Prochlorococcus marinus XMU1408: one gene and its partner. The protein of the gene in region 1 binds, or shares a complex with, the protein of each later gene. Links are inferred from orthologs where the notes say so. Each region holds a gene or a part of one and is shown in the gene's direction. Other genes may lie near its edges.

Evidence for each region.
Region 2: the proteins of DNJ73_RS01255 (region 1) and DNJ73_RS09455 are in contact, whole or in part, in a solved structure (PDB 8RP0), measured with the Escherichia coli proteins. The link is inferred for Prochlorococcus marinus XMU1408 from one-to-one orthologs.

What each region holds. Positions count from the first base shown.
Region 1 is NZ_QJUE01000001.1:232,417-242,349, forward strand. What follows is about bases 7,079-9,933. They hold DNJ73_RS01255 (anthranilate synthase component II), read left to right. Parts: upstream 7,079-8,135; coding sequence 8,136-8,732; downstream 8,733-9,933. Other genes in these bases: DNJ73_RS01240 (DUF3285 domain-containing protein), read left to right, coding at 7,079-7,081; ybeY (rRNA maturation RNase YbeY), read left to right, coding at 7,098-7,652; DNJ73_RS01250 (diacylglycerol kinase family protein), read left to right, coding at 7,665-8,123; DNJ73_RS01260 (pyridoxal phosphate-dependent aminotransferase), read right to left, coding at 8,766-9,881; argS (arginine--tRNA ligase), read right to left, coding at 9,881-9,933. Outside these bases: DNJ73_RS01205 (AMP-binding protein), read right to left, coding at 1-1,095; menC (o-succinylbenzoate synthase), read right to left, coding at 1,092-2,063; menA (2-carboxy-1,4-naphthoquinone phytyltransferase), read right to left, coding at 2,083-3,072; DNJ73_RS01220 (isochorismate synthase MenF), read left to right, coding at 3,106-4,506; gshB (glutathione synthase), read right to left, coding at 4,484-5,413; grxC (glutaredoxin 3), read right to left, coding at 5,417-5,707; more of DNJ73_RS01240, read left to right, coding at 6,890-7,078. UniProt on the Escherichia coli protein: Part of a heterodimeric complex that catalyzes the two-step biosynthesis of 4-amino-4-deoxychorismate (ADC), a precursor of p-aminobenzoate (PABA) and tetrahydrofolate.
Region 2 is NZ_QJUE01000007.1:62,741-71,404, forward strand. Bases 1,080-4,058 are described here. They hold DNJ73_RS09455 (anthranilate synthase component I family protein), read left to right. Parts: upstream 1,080-1,888; coding sequence 1,889-3,229; downstream 3,230-4,058. Other genes in these bases: DNJ73_RS09445 (7-carboxy-7-deazaguanine synthase QueE), read left to right, coding at 1,080-1,165; queC (7-cyano-7-deazaguanine synthase QueC), read left to right, coding at 1,212-1,889; DNJ73_RS09460 (aminotransferase class IV), read left to right, coding at 3,226-4,053. Outside these bases: DNJ73_RS09440 (CTP synthase), read left to right, coding at 1-523; more of DNJ73_RS09445, read left to right, coding at 524-1,079; cobA (uroporphyrinogen-III C-methyltransferase), read right to left, coding at 4,075-4,860; DNJ73_RS09470 (CbiX/SirB N-terminal domain-containing protein), read right to left, coding at 4,857-5,669; DNJ73_RS09475 (ferredoxin--nitrite reductase), read left to right, coding at 5,905-7,566; DNJ73_RS09485 (formate/nitrite transporter family protein), read left to right, coding at 7,830-8,664. UniProt on the Escherichia coli protein: Part of a heterodimeric complex that catalyzes the two-step biosynthesis of 4-amino-4-deoxychorismate (ADC), a precursor of p-aminobenzoate (PABA) and tetrahydrofolate.

The sequences.
Region 1 (9,933 bases):
CAGAAGTGAAATGATTGGATATCTGTTTAGTTCTTTCTCTTTGAATTTTGTTAAGGCAACTAAACGTTGTCCCCATTTCTTGTCACTAACTCCTAGTACAAAAATATCTTTAATTGGGATTTGATTTTTTGAGATTATTTTCATTAATTCCATTTCGATATCTTCTGGAAAAATCGTTTCACCGCCCGAATTTATAGCTGAATCTCTTCTACCTAGGATTTGTATTGCTTTTCTATTGTCGAGAGTGATGTATTGCGCTAGATCGCCTGCTTCCCACCATCCATATGAGTCTTTAATTGATTCGAATTTATTATTCTTCCATTTTGAAGTTGCAATTCTACTGGTTTTAATCTTAAGTGAATTTCTTTTGTTGATTTCTATCTCAACATCTTCGAGAGGGAACCCAACACTATTACTTCCATTTAAAAAGTCTTTAGGACTAAGGCAAGTCACCATTGCTACTGTTTCGGTGGCCCCATAACAAGGAGCTAGATTAATAGACTTTCTGCGTGCTTTTTCAGCAAGGTCTATAGGAATGGAAGCTCCTCCAACCCATATCACAGCAAGGGATTGAAGCCATTTCAAACCATCAGTATTATCTATCAAAGATAATAATTGAGTTGGAACTAGGGATGTAATTAATGGACGTCTATGTTTATTAGTTAATGCTTCACTAAATTGCTTAAGTTGAAGTGGTTTATGCATTATAGAATTTGAAATCCAGTAATACCCAGATCCCCAAGTCTGATGTCTCCACCAAGGCATGAAACCACTTATATGATGCAAAGGTAGTGAATTGAGAATGATGCATTCATTTGGCTTAAGGCCATGATTCTTTAACCACTTTCCGGTTGATAAAGCCGAATTAGTGAGATTTTTAAGTGATTGGAAACAAAGATTTGGCCCTCCAAGGCTGCCCCCGCTTGAAATGATTATTCCTTCTCCTTCAGGTAAGGTTGACGATGTGGGGATTTTCGTTTGATCTTTTGGAGGCGCTAGATACACCCAGTTATGCTTTTCAAAATTCTTTAAAATTTCTTTTGAACAGTCCAGGTTTTTTTCAGGAATACATTCTACAACTGCAATTTTGGTCATACGGCTTCCCAGACTAATTTCGGATTGTTGTTGAAGAGTGGGCCTTTTGGGCACCATCCAGGTGCAAGTCCAGGTGCACAAGGATTTCCCCCTTTGACTTGTCTGGCAGCGAGGTGATTAACCCACCTTCTCCCAATACCAGTTTCAAAAGCTGTGCTTATGACTGTTTGACTATCTTCTTGTTCTATTTCTTTTAACAGTAATCTCGGATCACCATCTAATGCAGGGCGACGTATTTGCCAACTTTTCCATGTTTTTCGTAAATATGGAAATTCAACCAAAGATTCATCTAGTGCGATTGGAATTTGAGTGGCCAATGAAAATAAACCTTCAATATCTTTTGATGGGAGTGGCTGTTCAATCCATTCCAAACGAGGTTCGTTTTTGAGTTCGTTAATCCATTCTTGTGCTTTTTGGCGACTCCAACCTCCATTTGGATCAATTCTAAGTTTAAAATTATTTGGTAAAATGTCTAAGATTTTTTGTAATATTTTTTCTTCCTTAAAGTTATTTTCTAGGTGAGATACCTTCCATTTTATTGTACAAGAACTTTTCTTCTCATTTGATTCATCTACATATTTACGTATTGACTCTAATGGATCAATATCTGTAGGTAAAAGATAAGCTGATTTTGCGACGTCAAAACCTTCAAGATTTATTTTCCTTTGAGTGAGACTTTCTAAATCGGCTAAGCAGGACCCTAATCCGAAAGCAAGTGCGCCTGGCAATTCAAATAAATAATTTTCTATTGAATCTTTTGTAGTTTGTTTCCCAATAAAATCAAGACTTTCGATACTTTTTTCTAATTCCTTTTTCTCAATAGGTGAAACTTCCCCCCATCCGCAATTTCCATTTGAGTCTTTTATTTGCAACAATAAACCTACCTTGTTATGAATAATTCCTTGCGAGGTTATTAATTTTCTTGTTAGTTGAAATGAAAATGGCTTGATATTAATTATTAATTTCATGATTCAATAAAATCAAAAATTAATTATAAAAAAATGAGGATATAGCAAAACCTATACTCAAGCATAAACCATTAATTGTCTGAAAGCGTAAAGCTAAAAACTTACTGTTTTTAATACGCTCAGGTTGGTTGTGATGTCTTTTAATTAATTTAATAAGATCTAATCCTGAAGGAAGGCTAATTAAACATATAAGAGTCGTTATTGGCCATATTCCAAGTAGTACAGGTAGTAATTCTAATAAAAATATTAGACCAACGAACCACGGTAAAAATTCTGCCGCTCGATGAGTGCCTAAAATAACTAAGGGTGATTTTTTACCGACAGCAGCATCTTGATTGATTTGATGAAAATGCGAACAGAATAGAACTAAAGTGGTCGCCATGGCGGGACCTGCTCCAACAATTAGTGCAGTTCCCCAGGGGATGATATCAAAATTAGATTTTGGAGAAATAACAATTAGTGCTGCAGCTGTCGCAAGTGGTCCAAATGCAATCCAGCAAAGGGGTTCTCCCAGCCCCTTATACCCCAGTCTAAATGGTGGCCCTTGATATAAATATCCAAGGAAACAACAAATTATGACTAAAAAAAGTACTGTTATTTTACTTTTTAGAGCGAGGATAAATATTATAAATAAACCTAATAAAAGAGAAAAATATGCAACTCGACTTACAGTGCTTTTACTACCAGTTAAAGCTACTACCGAGTGGAATTTGTATTTGTCAACACCAGTTTCATCGTCAAAAAGATCATTGGTAAGGTTTTCCCAAAGCAAGATCAAGATTGAGGCAATTAGAAAACCGATGAATTGTCCCACCCGAATATTGCCGCTATTTCCTAGCTCCCATCCTGCAGATACAATTACGGGCATTATTGCGACTGAATACAGTGGCCACTTAATTGCAGCTTGCCAAAGATGTTTTCTTTCAGTTGTAGAAGACTTCACTGATAAACTAATCCTTCCTGTTTGTTTCTTGGTGTATCCCTTAAGACTAGGCAGCAGTTCAAGCATTGGTTTATTTATTTATAAAGGGTCTAATTGGTTATGAATTTAGAACCCGTCTTTAGTGAGCTTTTAGTTAGTTCTCTTCAGAAATGGAGTAAAAGAAAAGTTGATGAATGTATCTTGAGCATTTCTGTTCCTGTAAGTCAAACAGATCCTTTAACGACATTACCTTTAATTGCTGAAAAACATCAGTTTAGGTTTCTTTGGGATCTCTCTCCCAGATTGTGCCTTTCTGCCGGAGGTCATTGTCAATCTTTGGATTTATCTGGACCAAAGAGGTTTGAAAATGCACAAAGATTTAGTGATGAGATTTTTACTCGATTGATAGATATTTCTCCAAGTCCAGTATTTTCAGCATCAAGGATTTTATTTTCATTTTCTTTCTTTGATCAAATTAAAAGTAATGAAAAATCAATAGATGATAAATTTTCCCTTCAGGCTGTTTTGCCTAAGTGGCAATTAACCGCAAAAGATGGATTAACATGGCTACGTTTAAATTCAGTTGCCCAAAATCCTTCAGATGTTCGTGAAGCCATAGAAAGATTATGGTCAATTCGAGACAAGATAAATAAATCACCAGTCCGAATTGTTAATGATGAAAAAGAAAATTTCTTAGTCGATAATTTTTCTGATGATTGGCAATCTCAATATCGAGATGCGTTGACTAAAGGGATCGAATTAATAAATGCAGGTGATTTGGATAAACTTGTATTGGCAACGAGACAACGTCTCCTCCTAAGAAAACCATTAGATCCACTGCACTTACTTGCTCGTTTAAGAGTTCAGCAAACTAATAGTTGTCGATTCCTATGGCAAAAAAATCATGATGAGTCATTTTTTGGTGCATCGCCTGAGAGATTAATAAGTCTCAATCAAAATCAGTTGTTAATCGATGCTTTAGCTGGGACTGCAAAAAAAGGTGATGATGGGAGAGAATTGCTTGCTTCCTCTAAAGATTTAAGAGAACACCATTTTGTAGTTAATTCTATTGTCGAACAACTTTTTAGAAGAGGTATTAAAGCAAGTTATTCATCTCAACCAAAATTAATCACCCAAGACCATTTAATTCATTTGCATACTCTTATTCAAGCTTCTGTTAAAGAGAAATCTCCTCTTGATTTAGTTGAAGCACTTCATCCAACCCCTGCTGTTGCGGGATTACCTCTGAGTAAATCTTTGAGTTGGTTGAGAGCTTTAGAACCATTTGACCGTAAAACATATGCTTCTCCAATTGGGTGGATAGATAAAAATCAAAATTCAGAATTTAGAGTTGCCATACGTTATGGACAGGTTAGAGCTAATGAACTTAAATTATTTGCTGGCGCTGGTTTAGTAAAAGGTTCAACTGTTGAGGGGGAAATGCAAGAAGTAGCTTTGAAATTTGAAGTTTTAAGAAATCAATTAAACTTAGATAGAGTTAATTGTTCAAATGATCTATAAGGTAATCAATTACTTGATCTGCTAATGGAACATTCATTAGATTTTCTACTTCTCTAATACCAGTTGGACTCGTCACATTAATCTCACTTAGCATTCCTCCGATCACATCTATTCCAACAAAAAATAGGCCTTCCTCTTGTAAAGCAGGCTTTATTTGATTACATATCTCTATTTCTTTAGGAGTTAATTTAGTTGTCTCAGCTTTTCCACCTAAAGCCAAGTTGCTTCTGAAGTCTCCTTCCTTTGGACGTCTATTAATTGCACCTAATGGCTCTCCATTAACCAAAAGGATTCTTTTATCGCCATTGATTACTTCTGGTAGGAATTGTTGCATCATCACTGGCAAATGTTCTTGTGAAGTAACCAGTTCGAGTAATGCTTCTAAGCCTGGAGCATCCTTTGCAATTCGTATGACTCCTTGCCCACCTTTTCCTCCAAGTGGCTTTAACACAACTTCTCCATACTCTTTTGCAAATGTAATTAATTGTTCCACCCTACTTGCGACAAGAGTAGGCGCCATTAAATCACTAAATCTTAAAGCTCCTAACTTTTCATTCCAAGCTCTTAGTGATGCAGGCTTGTTAATTACATTTACACCATCTCTTTCTGCAACTTCTAATAAATGAGTGGCGTATAAAAAAGCCTCGTCAACAGGTGGATCTTTGCGCATCCAAATGCATGAGAAATCTCTTAAAGGAAGGCTTCGAGATGACTGGACATTGATCCATGGTTCACAATTGACCTTGTTAGAAACGACCCATGCATCGTCTCCTCGGGCTTGCAGGTCCGAGGGAGTACAGATCCAAACATCTATGTCGGCTCTTGATGCGGCTTGCATAAGTGCTGCTGATGAATCCTTCTTAGGATTGATATTTTCAATTGGATCTAAAACAAATAGTTGCTTCATGAATCAATTTCTAATTCCAATCAGTTCATTTAATTCGTTATTTCTCTCAAGTTCGTAGAGCTCGTCGCAACCTCCAATACTTTTTCCATTGATAAAAATTTGTGGAACAGTTCTGCGGCCTCCGGCTCTTTCAGACATTTTTGTTCTTGCACCATCGTCTCCATCAATAGAATATTCTGTGAATTGGACTCCTTTTTCATTAAGTAGTGCTTTGGCACGTAAGCAAAACGGGCAAAATCTCCAGGTGTATATTTCCACTGTAGTAATGCCTGAATCGGGAATTGATCTGTTCATTTATAGTATTTGGGTGGATATGCTGATAGCTTTTAATGTATTGATTCTATTACCTCGCTTGCAAGACCTGACTGATTTTAAAAGAGACCTTTCTTTATTGACTTCTCGCCTGGGTACAGCCCAGGATTGTCTTTGACGAACCTGCATTACTTGCTAGGCAAAGGGATTTAGAGCAAGTTGCATCGCAACCTGAGTTTTGGAATGATCCTCAAAATGCGCAAAAACAGATGCGTCAACTTGATGAGGTTAAAGCAGAGTTAGAAAAATTAATTACATGGAGGGGGGCTATTGAGGACGCAAGTCTTTCGTTAGAGCTTTATGAGTTGGATCCGGATGAAGACATCCTGTCTCAGGCTCACAATGGGCTCGAGAAATTAAAACAAGAACTTGATCGTTGGGAGACGGAGCGCCTCTTAAGTGGCATCTATGATAAGGAGGGTGCAGTTCTATCCATTAATGCTGGTGCTGGCGGAACTGATGCCCAAGATTGGGCTCAAATGCTACTAAGGATGTATACCCGTTGGGCTGAAAATAATGGTATGAAAGTGATCATTAATGAACTTTCTGAGGGAGAGGAAGCGGGAATAAAAAGTGTCACTATCGAAATTGAAGGTGTTTACGCATATGGTTTTTTACAAAATGAAAAAGGAACGCATCGTTTAGTCAGGATTTCCCCTTTCAATGCAAATGGAAAGCGACAAACTAGTTTTGCTGGAGTTGAAGTTATGCCTAAACTTGAAGAAGAGGTTGAACTTGAGATCCCTGAAAAGGATTTAGAAATTACAACAAGTCGCTCAGGTGGAGCAGGTGGACAAAATGTAAATAAAGTTGAGACTGCGGTTCGAATTCTTCATGTGCCTACGGGTATTGCCGTTAGATGCACACAAGAAAGATCTCAGCTTCAAAATAAAGATAAAGCAATGGCTCTATTAAAATCAAAATTGATGGTGATAGCTGTAGAACAAAGAGCTGCAGAGATTGCTGATATTCGTGGTGATATTGTTGAAGCTGCTTGGGGAAATCAAATTAGAAATTATGTTTTTCATCCATATCAAATGGTAAAAGACTTACGTACTGAGCAAGAAACAACAGATGTAGATTCGGTCATGAATGGGGAAATAGATATTTTTATTCAGTCTCTTTTAAGGCAAAATATTGAAGAATCTTAAATTTTAAATGGATATGAATAATAAAATTGTTTCTGATGAGATTGGTAAGAAAGCAACACCACCTCCAAGTTTTGTAAAACTTGCAATGAAAAATATGGTTCGTAAAGGTAGTCAAAGTCTTTATCATTTTGGTTTAACAGCTTTAGGTTTTCTTGGATTTATTCTTTTAGTTGCTGTGCTGGGAAAACCTCATATTCCTCAGTAATTTTATGGAGAATTATTTGTCAAATTCTTATGAATTGGATATAGATCTTTCTTTTACTCCCTTTCCAGTTCAAGACTTAGACGTCGTTGTTAATGGTGAGACTTTAGAGCTGATGAAAAATTCAAGTCAATGGAATAAGGAGATAACTCGCTGGATTAGATTTATAAAAGTAAATAAAGAATTTAAATGTCCGAAAATAGTACGAAATGCTTCTCAACTTAGCTTGGGGTTGGAATTAACAAATGATAAGAAAATCCTTGATTTGAATCAAAGCTGGCTTGGAAAAGCAAAGAGTACAGATGTGCTTTCATTTCCCATAATTGATGAGACATCCTTTGGTGTAAGTGATGAATGTATTGAATTGGGTGACATTGTTATCTCAGTTCCGACTGCGATCAGACAAGCAAAAGAAAATAATGTTGATTTATATAGAGAACTTAGATGGCTTGCAGTTCATGGCCTTTTACATCTTTTGGGTTGGGATCATAGTAACGAAGAAAGTCTTAATACAATGCTTTTAAATCAAGAGCAACTTCTTGATTTAGGAGCTATTCTTGAAAATGAAGAATGAAGATTAACAAATATGGCTCCGGAGATATCTAATGACTCTGAAAGAGCAGTTTGGGACATGTCTAATACTCTGAAAAGATCAAATAAAAGGTCATCATGGAAGATAGCTAAAGATCTTCCAACAAGCTTTTTATATGCAGCTAAAGGCTTAAGATATGCTTTTTCTACTCAAAGAAATTTTAGAATTCATGTTGCTTTTGCATTGGGTGCATTGGTATTAGGCTTTTTATTAGGTCTTGATAATAATAATTTAGCAATAATGGCACTTACAGCTACTAGTGTACTAGTAGTTGAATTGCTAAATACAGCAATTGAATCAGTTGTAGATTTAGCAATTGGGAAACGATTTCATCCTCTCGCACAAATCGCTAAAGATTGTTCAGCTGGGGCTGTTTTAGTAGCTTCAATCAGTTCAGTACTTATTGCTGTCTTATTATTATTTCCTCTATTACTTCAAAAGTTAGAATTTTAATCTCTTAAAATTATGTTATTGGTTATCGACAATTATGACAGCTTCACTTTTAACCTCGTTCAATATTTGGGCGAATTAGCATCGCAGCATCCTATTGCCTCAGAAGTAAGAGTTGAACGTAATGATGCTCTTACAATCAATGAGATTAAAGATTTAAACCCTGATGTGATTTTGCTATCTCCAGGTCCTGGGGATCCTGATCAATCTGGAGTTTGTCTAGATATTTTATCTAAGTTGTCCGTTAAAATACCTACCCTTGGTGTTTGCCTTGGTCATCAAGCTATTACTCAGGCTTTTGGAGGGAAAATAATCAGAGCTAAAGAACTAATGCATGGCAAAACATCTAATGTTTTGCATCGAGGTACTGGAATATTTAAAGATTTGCCTAATCCCTTAGTCGCTACTAGGTACCATAGCTTAATTGCGCAGAGAGAAAGTTTACCAGAATGCTTAGATGTTATAGCCTGGCTAGAGGATGAAACAATTATGGGAATTACGCATAAAGATTATCCCCACATATACGGTGTACAATTTCATCCTGAGAGTGTATTAACCGAAGCTGGGCATAAATTACTTTCTAATTTTTTGCGATTAGCAGAATCATGTTAAATTATCTCTATAATAGAGACGTTTCAAATTAATTTATACTTTATCGATAACCTTAAAAACTGACCAGAACCTTTTCATTTGATCAATAGTTCCAATACTTACTCTGATAGAACCTTTTAGATCTTTCTTTTTATCCATATTCCTAATTAGAATCCCAGATAACTTTAATTTTTGCTCAACATATTCTGGTTCTGATTTTGGCCAAAGTAGAAAATAGTTTCCTCCATCTATATGATATTTGACGCGAAATTTCTCAAATGTTTTTTTCAACCAATTACGTGCATTAAGTACTTTATTCACATAAGAATCAATATACGATGGGTCGTTAAGTGCTGCAAAAGCAGCTATTACAGCAAAGCTATTGACGTCATAAGGACCAGTGACACTTTTAACTATATTAATTACTGTAGAATTACCTATAGCAAAACCAATTCTTAATCCTGCTAAACCAGCAGTTTTAGATAGAGATCTAAGTACCAAAAGATTAGGTATTTCTTGAAAATTTACAAATGGTAAAACACTATCACCTGTAAAAGCTTCGTATAGCTCATCGACAACAATAAGTGTTTGAGATGACAGTTTTGTGATCTCTATAATTTTTTCTGGACTTAATCTTGTACCAGTTGGATTATTTGGATTACATATTAATAAAATTTTAGGACTCTTCTGAATGATTAATTTGCAAATCTGATTAAAGGGGTACTGAAAATCTTGATCCTCATAGGGTACTGAGATGATTTTCATTCCTCGCATTTGTGCACAAGGCGTGTAATATCCAAAAGTTGGCGATGTTGTTAACATTAAATCATTAATGTTGCCATATGCATGAAACACAGCATTTATTGCTGCATCAACTCCATTAAAAATACCTACCTCAGATGAGTTTAAATTTACGCTTGGGTTTTGTTTGATTAGATTGTCTATTAATTTTTCTTTTAAACCCGAATACTCTGGATAAATAGAGATTTCATCTCTTGTTATTTTTCTAAGGGATTCAATTACAAGTGGGCTAGGTCCAATTGTGTTTTCATTAAAGTCTAATCTTAGTAGATTTCGTCGTCCTTCTAGTGGTGCTGAATAAGGGTTTAAAGCCTTTATCTCTTCCCTAGGATTAGGCATATCCAAAAAAGAACTGTTTGTATTGTTCATTACATTCTCTCTAGGGTGGGGATACCTAACAAACTCATCCCGAGTTTAATTG
Region 2 (8,664 bases), on another replicon or contig:
AGGTATGCAATGTGCTGTCATTGAATGGGCTCGCAATTTAGCTGGTTTAGTAGATGCATCTAGTGCCGAACTAGATCCAAATTCAAAACACCCTGTAATTCACTTGCTCCCAGAACAACAAGACGTAGTTGATCTAGGAGGAACCATGAGATTAGGAGTATATCCTTGTAGACTTCAAGCCAACACAACCGGGCAAAGTTTATACAACGAAGAAGTTGTTTACGAAAGGCATAGACATCGTTATGAGTTCAATAATTCATATAGGACTCTCCTAATGGAATCTGGTTATGTAATTAGTGGTACTTCACCTGATGGTCGATTGGTAGAGCTAATAGAATTAAAAAATCATCCATTTTTTATTGCATGTCAATATCATCCAGAATTTCTCTCTAGGCCAGGGAAACCACACCCTTTATTTAGTGGCTTGATTCAAGCTGCACAATTACGCGTCCCATCCTCACCAAGTGAAGCATTCAATCCACAATCAAAAATTATTGAAAAAAAATCTCTAGAACAGCAATAAATGGAACCATCTCTACCAGTAGTGGAATGTTTTCATTCTCTACAAGGAGAAGGAGAACATGCTGGTAGAAGCGCTTACTTCATTAGATTAGCTAGTTGCAAAGTTGGATGTCCTTGGTGTGATACGAAAAATTCATGGAATTCCGAACTTCATCCACAACAAACTTTGATAGATTTATCAATTAGCACAGCCAAAGCGCAAACAGAAGGTGCAGCTTTTGTTGTAATCACTGGAGGTGAGCCATTACATCATAATTTAGATCATCTATGCAGAGAAATTAGAAAATCTACACTCAATCTAGAGAAAAAATCTATTCCAATTCATCTCGAAACAAGCGGTGTAGATGCACTAAGTGGCAACCCAGATTGGATAACATTATCTCCTAAACGGCATTCTCCTCCACGCCTTGATAATCTGTTATCTTGCCAAGAATTAAAAGTTGTCATACAGAACGCTGAAGATTTACTTTTTGCTAAAAAAATGGCTGATTTAATAAAAAACAATGGAAAGGTTAAACCTCAATTATTTTTACAAGCAGGATGGGAAAATGAAGAAGGACAAACACTCGCAATCAAGTATGTAAAAAACAATCCTGATTGGAGATTAAGTATGCAAACTCACAAATGGCTAGGTGTACTCTAACCATCTAGATAATTAAGATTTTGCTTCATTAGATTTAAAAAAAATAATGATTGAACAGACAACAATTGCATTACTTTCCGGAGGAATTGATTCAGCTACAGCTGCATGTATAGCTATGGAAGCTGGGCAAAAAGTGATTGGATTATCCTTTGATTATGGCCAACGACATCTTAAGGAGTTACAAGCAGCCGCAGATTTAGCAAAAGATTTAAATCTTGAGGATCACATAACAATCAAGATTGATTTATCTTCTTGGGGTGGGTCCTCCTTGACCGACACGTCACAAATAATTCCCACTAAAGGCATACAAAAAAATACTATTCCTAATACTTACGTTCCAGGTAGAAACACTATCTTTGTTGCTATTGGGTTAAGTCTTGCAGAAGCTCGTGGAGCCAATCGAATAGCATTAGGCATCAATGCAATGGATTATTCTGGATATCCAGACTGTAGACCAGATTATTTAGAGGCATATCAAGATTTAGCCAACTTATCCAGCAGAGTAGGACGCGAGGGGAAAGGTATAAAACTCTGGGCTCCACTACTAGCTTGGGAAAAAACAAAAATCTTTAAAGAGGCATTACGCTTAAAAATTCCTATAGAAAAAACATGGAGTTGCTATCAAGGTGAAAGTAAACCATGTGGTAGATGTGATAGTTGTCGCATTAGAGATAAAGCATTAAAAGAAATAGGTCGAGAAGATCTATGTAGCCAAAATATCTAGTGAATAACATTAAGCGAATACTATGTCAGTGGAAATCACCTGAGCTAGTAGCTTATAAATTGATTCAAGAATGGGGAGATGCAGGATTTATATGGCTTGATGGCGATGGGAGTGATTTAGGTCGATGGGTCACCTTAGGAATTAATCCTCTAGAACAGTTTTGTTCTAGAGGATTGGAAACTTCAAAAAACGATTCTAATCCTTTTAAAATTTTACGCGAATTACCGCCAGGGCATTGGACTGGTTGGCTGAGTTATGAAGCTGCATCTTGGACAGAGCCACAAAATCCATGGCAAACAAGTTCTATGGCAACTTTATGGATAGCCTCTCATGACCCTATATTAAAATTTGATCTTCAGAAGAGAGAGCTATGGCTAGAAGGCAAAGATGAAAAGCGCATCTCAATTATGGAAAATTTTCTAAAAAGTACTTTTCATCAAAAGCTTTCCAAAGCTCACTCTGAAACGACAAAACAAACAGAACGCAAGAATAGTATCCCCCTAGAATCTTGGGACTGGAAATTAACAAGTCAAGAATATTCTGAAAGAGTTGATGAGATCAAAGAATGGATTGCGAAAGGTGATATTTTTCAGGCTAATCTAACCACCTCATGCCAAGCCCCATTACCAGAATCTATGCGTCCAATAGACGTATATTCAAAACTTAAAAAATGCTCCCCGGCTCCATTTGCTGGAGTAATTATCGGCGATCAAATGGCAAAAGGAGAAGCTATTATATCAACTTCACCTGAAAGGTTTTTAAAAGCGTTACCCAGTGGTGAGGTGGAAACGAGACCAATCAAAGGAACTAGACCCAGAGATAGAGATCCAGAAAAGGATGCTGATTGGGCAGCAGAACTTATTTGTAGTCCAAAAGATCATGCTGAGAATGTAATGATTGTAGATCTACTAAGAAATGATCTTGGAAGAGTATGCCAACCTGGTTCAATCAAAGTCCCTCATCTACTAGTTTTAGAAAGCTATTCACAAGTTCATCATCTCACTTCAGTAGTTAAAGGTAGACTCAATACAAATAAAACTTGGGTTGACTTGCTTGAAGCATGCTGGCCAGGAGGTTCAGTAACAGGAGCACCGAAGCTTAGAGCATGTAAAAGATTGTATGAACTTGAACCAACAGCGAGAGGTCCATATTGTGGATCAATATTAAATATAAATTGGGAGGGGGGCCTTGATAGCAATATTTTAATCCGATCTTTAATGATTAAAGAATCCTCTATCAGTGCTCACGCTGGATGTGGAATTGTTGCAGATTCAGATAGTCAAAAGGAAGCTGAGGAAATGAATTGGAAATTGATGCCACTTTTAAACGCATTAACATGACTAAAAATAAGAACGAAAAATTAGGCTGGATTAATGGTCACTGGGGAGTCTTCAAAGATTTAAAAGTGCCAATTAATGATCGAGGTCTCAACTTTGCAGATGGAATCTTTGAAACGATTTTCATTTTGAATGGAGTTCCGCAGCTTCTTGATGAGCATTTAAATAGATGGGAAGAAAGTGCAAGTATTTTAGAAATGAATCCCCCGCCATCAAAAGAATGGTTGATTTCACTCATTGAAGATGGCATTAACCGATCGCAATTAAATAAGGTCAATGGAGTAATTCGTATTAATTGGACTCGAGGAGCATCAAAACAACGTGGAATTGATATCAGCAAGACAAGCCATCATAGTTTTTGGTTGGAGATAGATTCTTATCAACCAAATTTTGAATCTATATCTACAATAATTAGTCAAACTGAAAGAAGAAATTCTTTTAGCCGATTGAGTTATTGTAAAACATTTTCCTATACCCAAGGGATTCAAGCACGCATAGAAGCAAAGAATGCAGGCTTTAATGATGCAATATTATTAAATAGTCAAGGTGAAATATGTTGCGCCACTACAGCAAATATATTAGTAAAAAGAGAAAATAATTGGTTGACTCCCCCATCTAATAGTGGTTGTCTACCTGGCATAATGCGTCAACGAGGAATTGATTTGAATATAATAAAAGAAGCTCTCATTGAAGCGACACCAAAAGATAATGATGAATGGTTTTTAATTAATAGTTTAAGTTGTCGTCCAATTAAAAAAATAAACAAAAAAGAATTAAAAATATCAACTAACCCCAAAGAATTTTGGCTGAGTTTATTACAAATCTAAAAATAATATCTGATAGACTATCTATATAGGAATTGGAAATGTCACTTCAGCTGGCTTTGGAGAGCAAGCTTCTACTTGAAAATCCACAACTGAACCTATTACAACAATCGCAGGAGACCTTAAATTTTCTTCTTGAACTCGGTCAAAAAGCTTTACCAAAGGGCTCTTAATATAACGTTGACCAATTACAGTCCCCTGCTCAATAACTGCCGCAGAAGTCTCAGGATGCATACCACCAGCAATCAACTCTGCTGAGATAAATTTTAAATTATGAACACCCATATATATAACGATTCCATCACTAGATTTCGCTAAAGACCGCCAATTTACAGCTGGGCGTTTTTTATCAATCCCCTCATGTCCAGTCACAAAAGTGACTGAGGATCCAGCAAGTCTATGAGTAATAGGTATCCCAACATAAGCAGGAGCAGCTATACCTGATGTAACCCCAGGTACTACTTGTACTGGAACCCCTTTTTTATGCAAATAAGAAGCTTCTTCCGCACCTCTACCAAACAAAAATGGATCACCACCTTTTAATCTAACAATACAAGAATAACTCTTTGCTAAGTCAAACAAAATATCATTCGTTGTCCTCTGAGGAACCGAATGATGACCACGCCTCTTACCTACTGAATGAAGTTGACAATTTGAAGAAACTAATTCAAGTAGCTCTACAGGAACTAAAGAATCGTATACAAGCGCATCACATTTACTAATTAGTTTTTGCGCTTTAACTGTTAACAAATCGGGATCACCAGGACCTGCTCCGACAAGATGCACAGTGCCAAACTGATATGTATTCATGGCAAGTTACCCAAAATATTAACAAGACCACCATGAATAATATCAATCTCAAGCAAAGATTTAAGCTGCTCTCCTTTACTATCAATTTCTACATTTTTGTTAGGCGTCAAAAGATAGGGAATAGGAAGATAATTCTTCTCATTTTTCAAAGTATCTTGATTCCATCTAGACCATGAATAAAGAGGAATATTTAGGAATTTTTCTAAGGACTTAAGAAAAACGCTTGAAGTATCTGAAGAGACAGGGTGATGAATCAATGCAGGTTTAACAAAAGGACTCTGACTAGTTATCAGATCATCTATTAAGGATAGCCATGGTATAAAAGAACCTAGGAAAGGAAACAATTTTATATTTTGTCCATCTTCTTGCAAACGTTTAAATATTTTTGGTACATCAATACAAACATGACTTCCGGGTAACAAAAAAAGAGGAACTAAAAATACTGATCTATTACCGATGTCAATTTGTTCTGGATTCTCATCAGTTAAAGCCTCTATTGAAACAGAGCGATTTTTAAGCCTTTTTAATTGGTCAACCAAAGAAAGAAGAGATGGATGTATCTCACCACCTCGAGAACCATGAACTAATAAATGTAAATGGTGAGGAGGCTCACAATTAATTCTATTTGGTAACAAAGACAACTTTTGATGGACATCTGAAGATGTATTAGTACTTTCAACTAATTTATTAAAATTGAGATAATGAGAAATTCTAGATACTCGAGAACAAATAATTTCAGGCGAGGAGAGGGGGTTGATCGAAGAAACACTAAATACAGAGGAAGAAAAAGATTCAAAAGTACTTTTCATAGAGACCTCTTTGCTATGAAAGAGGTTTGGGAAATGCTCAAAAGTGGAGCGATTAGAAGCCTCGGAGAAATTGGACGCCAATACTAAATGGGTAAATTTGAAAACCAATTAATCAATTAAATAGATATGTACGTTGTATTGGATGTTACTAAAAGAATAAAAAAATTTGGTAAAAACTGATACATACAAAGTTTGTCTTTTGACGGTTAATTAATAATGTTAATTACGGATTGTGATGGCCAAGTACTATCTAGAAGGTAAAAAACTAAATCAAGTTGAAAAAAATAAAGCTGCTAAGGATGGACTTGAAATAGGAAAGGATATAGAGAAGTTTGCTGAAATGGGATGGGAGGAAATGGATAAAACTGATTTAGAATTAAGATTAAAATGGTATGGAATGTTTTGGAGGCCCAAAACACCTGGTAAGTTCATGTTAAGGCTAAGAATACCTAATGGGATAATTAATTCAGAACAACTCAAAGTAATTGCATCAATTGTTGCTAGATATGGAGAAAATGGAAGTTGTGATATAACAACTAGACAAAATATACAACTTAGAGGTGTTTTAATTAGTGATTTACCTGAGATATTAAATAGATTAGACAAAGTAAACATATCAACAACTCAATCTGGATTTGATAATCCAAGAAATGTTACTGGCAATCCAATCGCTGGGGTTGACCCAGAAGAAATTATAGACACAAGAAAATATACATCAAAAATGCAAGATCATTTAACTAATGAAGGCAAAGGAAATTCAGAATTTTCAAATCTTCCAAGAAAATGGAATACAGCTATAGCAGGTTCTAAAGATAATTTTCTTTTACATAATGATTTGATTTTTCATCCGGTAAAAATTAATAATGTTTTAGGTTTTAGTGTTTGGGTTGGAGGTGTACTTTCATCAGTAATGAATGAATATGCAGTTCCGTTAAATGCCTGGGTTGAAGAAGAAAAAATTTATGAATTAACATCAATCATTATATCCCTATGGAGAGATAATGGAGAAAGAAATATAAGACCTAAAGGTAGGTTTAGATTTTATTTAGATAAAATTGGGATTGAGAAATTTAGAGATCTTGTCGAAAAACAATATGGAGAATTAAAAGAAGATCCAGGATCAATATTTTCAGATAAACCAAGGTCATTTTTTGGAATTCATCCTCAAAAGCAAGAAAATAAATATTATGCAGGAATTCATGTGCCAGTAGGTCGACTTTTGGCTGAAGATTTACAAGATCTAGCGAATATCAGCAATAATTTTGGTAACAAAGAAATAAGACTTACTGAAGATCAAAATGTTATTGTTACTGGTATAGATACAAATCTAATTGAAGAATTTAAGGGGCAATCTATCTTACAAAAGTTTCCATTAGAACCAGAAACTATTGCAGCAGGTACTGTTTCTTGTACTGGAAATACCTATTGTGGTTTCGCTCTGACAAATACAAAAGATCAAGCTTTAAAAATCTCACATGAATTAGACAAAGAATTAGATTTAAAAGACGAGTTAAAGATTCATTGGACAGGGTGTCCTAATAGTTGTGGGCAAGCCTACATGGGAGGAATTGGTTTAACGGGTAAAAAAGCTAAAGACAAAGAAGGAAAAACCGTTGAAGCTTATGATATATGCATTGGTGGATCACAAGGACCTAATTATAAATTAGGCGAATTAATAAAAAAATCTGTCCCTCAAGATGAACTAAAAGATGTACTAAAAGATTTACTTATCTCAAATTTTGATGCAAAAGAAAAAATATTTTTAAGTAAGAAATCTGGTTCATTTTCTCTTTTCATGAATTGGTTTAACAACCTTGGCAAAGATAAGCCTTTAGTTAATAGAGCCAATGGTAGCCCCGACATCTTTTCCAAATTTATGAATCGAATTAGCAATTAATTCGATTTTATAAAAATTATTTTTATTACTTTTTAAATTTATGACTCAAAGTGCTTCTCAAATGAGCTCCGTCTTACCTAAAGATTCTATTTCTCGTTTCATGAATTGGTTTAACAACCTTGGCAAAGATAAGCCTTTAGTTAATAGAGCCAATGGTAGCCCCGACATCTTTTCCAAATTTATGAATCGAATTAGCAATTAATTCGATTTTATAAAAATTATTTTTATTACTTTTTAAATTTATGACTCAAAGTGCTTCTCAAATGGACTACGTCCTGCCAAATGAATTGGTAGATGGAATGATTGCTGCAGGTGGAAAGAAATCATCTGTAAGCGTAAAAAACTTACTAATAAGAGGCTTCTATTCAGGAGCAATTTTAGGTTTAGCGACATGTCTTGCAATTACTATAGGTATTCAATCTGGGATGCCTTGGTTAGGTTCTTTCATATTTCCTTTTGGTTTTGCAAGCATCGTTCTTTTTGGTATGGAGCTTGTTACTGGTAATTTTGCGTTACTACCAATGGCAGTATGGGCTGGAAAAAGTTCTTGGTCTGCAACTGTAAGGAATTGGCTATGGGTTTGGATCGGTAATTTTCTTGGTACAGCATTTGTTGCCGTACTACTTTCAATTAGTTTATCTAGTGCTGGAAATATAGATCCTTTAACTGCTGCTGAAGGTGGAAAAGGATGGGCAGTTGTTGCAGCAAAAATAATAGCTATTCATAAAGCAAACACAGTTGTTAAGTATGAAGCGCTTGGAAGTACTGGTTTTTTCCTTGCATTTTTACGTGGGGTAATTGCAAACTGGCTAGTTTGTTTAGGTGTAACAATGGCACTTGTAAGTAAAAGTGTTCCAGGCAAAATACTTGCTTGCTGGCTACCTATAACTGCATTCCAAACAATGGGAATGGAGCACATAGTAGTTAATATGTTTTTGCATACAACTGGCCCTCTACTTGGATCTGGTATTCCTTTTACAAAAGTAATCTTTTGGAATTTCTTTCCAGTTACTATTGGAAATATTGTTGGAGGAATGGTATTTATTGGAATGCTTTTCTATAGCACCCACAAAACTCCAATATCTAACGTTTTACCAG